DNA from 2 places in the Sporosarcina koreensis genome. Region 2 is predicted to be linked to the other one. Evidence: riboswitches for the same ligand, from Rfam matches in the RefSeq annotation. Region 2 holds a riboswitch; the other holds the start of a gene.
The links. Region 2 has a riboswitch for FMN ahead of ribD (bifunctional diaminohydroxyphosphoribosylaminopyrimidine deaminase/5-amino-6-(5-phosphoribosylamino)uracil reductase RibD). Riboswitches for the same ligand answer to the same signal wherever they lie in the genome.
Positions count from the first base shown of each region.

Region 1 (3,833 bases), 130 kb from region 2:
TTGCTTGATATGTTCATAAACAAAGATCATAAGAACAATCCAAAGAAAGGGATTGGACAGCGATATTCCTACTTGAGAGATACCTCCTAACAGTGTAAACACGATGATTAACACTAACAAATACGATGTTAGAATGACTTGACGTATTAAATCTGATTTAGGAGAAGACTCTTTATCGCTACGATTTAAAAAGAATCCGGAAAACAAAATAAGTAAGACGAGGCCAATGAAAATCGGCTTCGATATTCGAATAAATCCGTTTAACTCAGGAAAAAAATCATAGACCATTAGCAAAGTTATAAATAGCAGTGTAAAGCCGGAAAAAATCCATGTTTTATTTTTCATCTTGATAACCCTCCGTAAATTATGTACGAATGATAAGACACTTTAGTTTCACCATATTTAAAATATAAAAACGAGCATGCGAACAATAAGCTGTTCACATACTCGCGAATTTTATATTTATTACATCGTCAACTGACGGTTTTGTTGGTCGATCCATTTGCTCATGCTCTTATACAGCAGCAATGAAATGACCATCAGCATGATGCCTTTTATCAAGTTGAACGGAAGAATTCCTAGTACAATCACGTTGAACATTGCATCGCCAGTGTAGGCAGGCATATTCATGAAGTACACATACATCGGCAGGAATACGAAGTAATTCAATGCACTCATTCCGACTGCCATGGAAACTGTACCGGCAATAATACCAGCTGTCAGTCCTTTTGTGTTTTGCACTTTCTTGAAAATGAAATAGATCGGCATGATGAATAGAATGCCCGTTGCAAAGTTTGCAATCTCTCCTACCGGCACGCCAGTCGGGCTGCCCGATAAAAACCAATGCAGTACGTTTTTCAGCAGTTCTACGGCGATTCCTGCGACCGGTCCCATTGTCATGATTGCTAACACAGCCGGAATTTCACTGAAGTCGATCTTGAGGAATGCAGGCAATGCCGGCAGCGGGAAATTCAACTGCATCAATACCGTCGAAATGCTTCCCAGTATTGCGATGAGAATCATCCTGCGTAATTTCTTGTTGTTCATGTTAACCCTCTCTCCTTTTGCGATTCACTTCAAAAGAGGAAAGATCTGACCGTTTTTTGTTAATGAATTGTCCAATAAAAAATCCCTAAAGCAAATTCGCTTCAGGGAGAGTTTAAAAGGCATCATTAAATAAGGGTTTGCTAAAAGGAATTTATCCCTAAATACGTACCCATACTTAAATAAGCACCCTTTTTGTGGACATCACAAAAAGACGGCTGCACCTTCACCTTCTCCCATCCAGACTATACTGTCGGCTCCGGAATCACACCGGGATCAGCTGTTAAGCTCGCGGGCTAGGAAGTGGACTTCCATTACCGCCGGTCGGGAATTACACCCTGCCCCGAAGATGAATCAATATTATGTTACAAGTCTATTGTACCTAAAAAGAAGCATCTTGTAAACTCAACTGTTTACAAGATGCTTCTTACGTGATTATGGAGTGAACCATATTGGATTACTGCCAAGCGGCATCGGCAACGCTTTTGTAAGATCATACTTGCCGAAGCTCTCTTGAACTACGTTTTCAAGACGAACTTGTTTGTCATACCCTTTAGCAGTCATCATGAATCCTTCAATCATCTGATTTATTGTATTCTGATCAAAGGCGTTGACATCCAATTGTTCTTTGAATGTAATAACGGCAATATTATCTTCTTCCTGTACATCATAGTCCACATTACCGGGGATTAAAGACTCAACAATATTCCCATTCACTTCTTTCATCTCGACAAGCCCTTCAGCTACCGTATCTGTTGTATTCAGCGGATTGTAAGGAGCTAAATAAACCTTTCCGGAAGGCATTGTATATTTGTAATAAGGGAATGGTTGTTTCAATTCGACTGGATCTGATTTTCCGACACTTTCAAAAGAAGTTGGATTCCCTTTTTCGTCTATGAGCTGTAGTTTGCCAAATTCGGAAAAAGTGTCACGCATCGTTTTAAGATAAACTTCATTCGGAGCGGACGACAAGTCATACGCATGGTCATCCGGAATCTGGTGATGAAGAATGCCATTTTCCACAGACAAAGTCCCTTTATACGGATGGTAGTCATCGAACCCAAACTCTTCTTCCGGAATTACGGCTGCATATTTATTATATAGATCAATAACGCCCGGATTCCCTTCCGGAAAATCGGACTGGATAGTCGATTCAGGAATTAATAATGTGATTGGAATGACATTCGCTGATTCCACTAATCCAATTTGGAAAGCTCGAATATCATGCAGCTCGTCAGCGAGCACTACATGGCTTTCAACAGTCGCGAAAGTCATTGCAGCAGATTCCTTCGCTTCAGACGTATCAAATGTATCTGCTTCCTCCATTGTTTCATTTTCAGATGAGGGGTCCATAGACCTTTCGATAGAAAGTGACCGAGGGGCCCCTGCATCCTCCATTGCTCCATCCTTGTTGTTGAGCATTGAGGGGACAAGTAAACTGATGAGCAGCAACGCAGCTGCTGCAACAATGACAGGCATCCACTTCATCGGGTTCATCCGGCGAGGTTTTTTCAGGCGTTGATCCTGCTTAAGACGCTTCAGAATTTGTTCCTTTGAACGGTTATCTTCGATTTTCGGCATTGAATGAAGAAGGTTTTCTAGCTTGTCGTCATCCCATTGATTATTCGTCATTCATTATCCCTCCTCTGCCGAAAGAGCATTCAATTTCTTTTGCAATGATTTGATTGCCCGGTGTTGCGTCGTTTTTACTTTTCCCTCGGTCCAACCGAGGGTATCGGCGGTTTCTGCAATGGAGAGTTCTTGGAAATATCGTAAAACAATCACCATTTTTTGGTCGCCAGTACACGTATCTAAAACCCGTAGCAACTGTCTCATCTCTTCATTCAACGATGCAATTTCTTCAGGAGTGCTATCTATTGAGGGCAATTCGCTCTGCTCCCAGTCAAATTTATCGAAGTGATGTTTTTGCCGCACATTTTTCTTTCTAAAGTGGTCAATCGCGACATTTTTAGCGATGGAAAAGAGCCAGGTCTTTTCCGAGCTCTTTCCTTCAAAACCGGCAAAGGCCTTCAATACCCTGACGTACACTTCATGCATCAGATCCTCAGACGTGTGCCGATCTCCCGTCAAATAGATAAGGAAATTGAAGACATCCTGATGATACTGCTCGTATAGCCTGTGGAAAACGGAGTCATCCACGAAATCCCCCCGTTCATTACATTAGTCGTAATTCAAGATGAAAAGTTTCATCCCGGCGTGCGCTCGTCCAATCTTTTTTACATATTTTCTTCATTGGCAGTTACTTGGCCGATCGGCAATACGCATTTGAAGATAGTTCCTGATGTTTCGCCAAGTTCAGCAGTAATCTTGCCTTCATGTGAGTCGATAATGTTTTTGGCAATTGCTAGACCCAACCCGGTGCCGCCTTTCCCTCTCGTCCTAGCTTTATCCGCTTTATAAAAACGTTCAAAGATGTAAGGCAGATCCTCTTTCGGAATGCCGCTCCCCGTATCAGCGACAATAATTTCAGCCACATCCCCTTTCCTTTCGACACCAACGGTCACTTTTCCTCCATCAGGTGTATGGCGGATCGCATTATCGATCAGGTTAGTAAATACTTGTTCCAGACGGAAATCATCTGCAAAAAGGATAATATCCTTATCATGTTCATCAAAATCCAATGATAGCGATACATTCGAATCACGGGCGATTTGCATGAATTTATTACGCACTCGATCCAAGAATGGAATGAGAGGGAAATTCAATTTGTATAGCCTCATATGGCCGGATTCCATTCGGGCGAGGTCTAGAAGATCTGTGACTAGCCG
Region 1 is NZ_JBHSNP010000011.1:341,707-345,539, reverse strand. Features, by position in the region: gene ACFPTP_RS08330 (ECF transporter S component) at 466-1,047, opposite strand; FMN riboswitch at 1,269-1,399, opposite strand; gene ACFPTP_RS08325 (hypothetical protein) at 1,480-2,676, opposite strand; gene ACFPTP_RS08320 (RNA polymerase sigma factor SigX) at 2,680-3,204, opposite strand; gene ACFPTP_RS08315 (ATP-binding protein) at 3,282-3,833, opposite strand, start outside.
Region 1: linked by a shared signal. The riboswitch ahead of ACFPTP_RS08330 (ECF transporter S component) and the one ahead of ribD (bifunctional diaminohydroxyphosphoribosylaminopyrimidine deaminase/5-amino-6-(5-phosphoribosylamino)uracil reductase RibD) in region 2 are both predicted to bind FMN.

Region 2 (3,833 bases):
ATCGTCAATTGCATCGAAGTAGAACCTTTTTTTATCGTATGAACGGTTCCTATTTCTTCAACAATGCCTGTAAACAATCAGCTTGCACCTCCAATCGGGAAAAGTGCATGAAGCCGGATATCTTCTCCAAACTGCTTCACATCGATAATACGGAGCGATTCCGATTCAGCAATGGATGAACGGCTCTGATCCATGAATAGGGAAGGGCCGTTACCGACTAATTTCGGTGCCATATACAAATACAGTTCATTCGCAAGACGTGATTGAATGAAGCTAGTATGGACCTGGCTACCGCCTTCCACTAGCAGTGTCATGATGCCTCTATTGGCAAGCCTGGATAGGACTTCATTTAAAAAATCGACATGTCGCGGGATCGATTCCACTTGGACCAATGGGAAATCGGAAAAAGCACGCATCCCATCGGATTCCAGCGTAAAGATGATTGTCTCAGCAGCTTGGTCCTGTATGACATTCGCTGTTTCAGGCGTCCTAAGATGCCTATCTAAAATAATTCGAATTGGGTTCTTTCCACCATGGGGCAAACGGGTGGTGAGGAAAGGGTTATCGTGAAGAATGGTATTCACCCCTACGAGTATTGCATCATGGGTATGGCGGAGGGTATGGACATCATGTCTTGAACTTTCAGACGTAATCCATTTGCTGTTCCCATTTTGCGTTGCAAGACGGCCGTCGAGAGTGGCGGCTGCCTTCAATGTGACGTAGGGTTTTTGTTGTTGAATAAAATGAAAAAATGCCCGGTTGCTAAAATCCGCCTCTTCTTTGCATAAATCGGTGGTCACTTCAATTCCGGCATCCCTAAGAAGCCTAATCCCTTTGCCATTAACGGCAGGATTCGGATCATTGGACGCGATGAATACGCGGCGAATGCCGCTTGAGAGGATGGCCTCCGTGCATGCTGGTGTCTTACCGACATGTGCACATGGTTCCAACGTGACGTATAGATCTGCGCCGTCTGCATTCAACCCGGCCATATTGAGGGCGTGCACTTCGGCATGAGGCGTTCCCGCTTGCATATGCGTGCCTGTCCCTATGATTTGGCCGTTTTTGACACAAACAGCACCGACAAGTGGATTCGGTGACGTTTGTCCATCTGCAAGCTTTGCAAGATCTAAGGCTAACTTCATATAATCGTCGTGGTCCATCGAATTCCCCCTTTCTTTTCTAGAGAAAGGGCGGATAAATTGGGCATGGCCTTCAAATACGAACAACTTCTCCCATCCAGACTGTAACTGTCGGTGCCGGAGTTTCACCAGCTCCACCGTCTTCCGTAGGGAAGAACGGGTCACGGACTGACAAGCTATGCGCTTGATCACCGCCGGTAAGGAATTTCACCTTGCCCCGAAGAATCGTTTTGACTTAACCGATTCCAATTTAACATACTTCGGAAATGGTTGCCAAGTTACTGATTTATTTTAAATGCATTGCACGCATGATATGATGACAAATAGCTGAAATATTAAGTTGGTTAACTTATAATTAAAAATGGCAAGAAAAAGCGCGGGTCGTATCTTCGTGCTAGGGAAGAGGGATGTTGGTAAATGACTGGTTCGATCCATCAGCGGAAAGCGGAGCATATCGAAATCACGCTCAACGAAAAAGTGACAGGAAACCAAATTACAACCGGACTGGAAAGAATTCATTTCATTCATAACGCTTTACCTGAAATTGACTTTAATGAAATCTCGATCGAAAGTAAATTTATTGACGAAGTACGTCCAACGCCTTTCATGATTAGTTCCATGACTGGCGGGGCGGCTTTCGCGGAAACAATCAATCGGAACTTGGCGCTCGCTGCAGAAGAAAAAGGTTGGATATTAGCCTTAGGATCAATGCGCGCATTAATTGAAAGCGAAGAACATCGGGCTTCATTCCAAGTGAGACAATATGCGCCATCGGTTCCGATTATCGCCAATTTAGGTGCTGTTCAATTGAATTACGGATTCGGTGTCGATCAATGCCGGCAGATCATCGAAATGACAGATGCTAATGCGTTGGTGCTACACTTGAACAGCCTCCAGGAAGTCATTCAACCAAATGGAGATTTGAACTTCAAGGATCTATTAGTAAAGATTGAAGAGTTGACTAAGGTATTGGAAGTGCCAGTAGGCGTCAAGGAAGTCGGTTGGGGAATCGATGGAGCGACGGCTAAAAAGCTTACGGGTGTTGGTGTGTCTTTCATCGACGTAGCTGGTGCAGGCGGAACGTCTTGGAGCCAAGTGGAAAAATACCGTTCGACGGATCCGGTTAAACAGGCCGCTGCCGAAACATTCAGCGTATGGGGCATTCCGACAGTGGATTGTGTCGTTTCTGTCCGTGAAAAAATCGGCGAGCAATCGATTGTTGCAAGTGGCGGCATGTCCACTGGCCTGGACGCCGCAAAAACGATCGCTTTAGGTGCCGATGTTGTCGGTTTCGGAAGATTCATCCTGAAAGAAGCGACACAATCTCCCGAAGATGTAATGAGAGTCATGGAAACGAAAGAATTGGAGCTTCGTATGGCTATGTTTGGGATTGGTGCATCTACGTTGGCTGAACTTCAGGCGACCGATAGGGTTCAATATGTGAAAAGATGATAATCACAACAAGGGGTCACTTGCAAAGGCAGGTGGCCTATTTTAATTGAAATACTCAGTTAAATAGTTGAAATAGGGAACGTTAGTTTGTATAATTGAGGTAGAAGGGGGGATTGGGAAATTTGCCTCGTAATCCGGGTATGACAGACGATAAGATCATTGAATTGTATAATAGTGGTTTGCCTTATGAAAAACTGTGTGAAATCATTGGGTTGTCGGATCGTGCAATTCGAAATGTATTGAATAAGCATGGAGTCGAATTGAATCCTGTAGGACGTCCGCGAATTCATAAAGTTAACGAAGACTTTTTCAAAACTTGGTCTCATGAGATGGCTTGGGTTTTGGGATTGTTCATTACGGATGGCCATGTAAATAAGAACATGCACTCTGTGTACTTAGCGCAAAAAGATGAGACGATATTAATGAAAGTAGCAAAACTAATGGATGCGAGTCCGAATATTGCCCAAGGAACCGGTACGAGAACAACTCCAATGTTGATCATTAACTCGAAAATGATTAAACAGGATCTTGGTCGTCTCGGAGTCATACCGAATAAATCCTTTACTGTTCCGTTGCCAGTGGTGCCAGATGAATTTTTGCCCTCATTTGTAAGAGGTGTCATCGATGGAGATGGTTGGGTTGGCCGCGAAGGATATCAGATGAATATAACGACTGCAAGCCTTACATTTGCAAATGGTTTATTGGACGTTTTTATTATTTGGGGCTTTTCTTCAAGCATCTCCACAATAAAGGGTTCTAATGGAAAACCAATCTACAGAGTATGGATCCGGGGCAAGGACCAGTTATTGCGTCTTTCGGATATTTTATATCTAGATAGTAATTCTAATTATGTAGCACATAAGATGATACGTATGACCCTCAATAAAATACCGACACATTTACGAAGTAAAGAAGAATATATCACCGATCAAGGCAGGATTGCATTTCGGACAACTATTAGTAAAAGAATACTTATGCAGCTTAAAAACATAGCAATTGAACAACAAAAGCCGGTGAACCACATATTGGAGTTATATTTCGTACAACTATTAGAAAAAGGAACGATTTCATATTGCAAGAGCAATCGACCAAAAGATCGGATTCAATATAAGACCACTTACAAAAAGGATTTATTGAATGATGTAAGGGAATTCGCGAAAAGCAATGGCTTATATATAAATGATGTAATTGAATACAGTACAGGGTTAGGGAAGAATATCTGAAACTGCCATTTAAATG
Region 2 is NZ_JBHSNP010000011.1:474,804-478,636, reverse strand. Features, by position in the region: gene ribE (riboflavin synthase) at 1-77, opposite strand, end outside; gene ribD (bifunctional diaminohydroxyphosphoribosylaminopyrimidine deaminase/5-amino-6-(5-phosphoribosylamino)uracil reductase RibD) at 78-1,163, opposite strand; FMN riboswitch at 1,224-1,371, opposite strand; gene fni (type 2 isopentenyl-diphosphate Delta-isomerase) at 1,560-2,594, shown strand; gene ACFPTP_RS08980 (helix-turn-helix domain-containing protein) at 2,717-3,817, shown strand.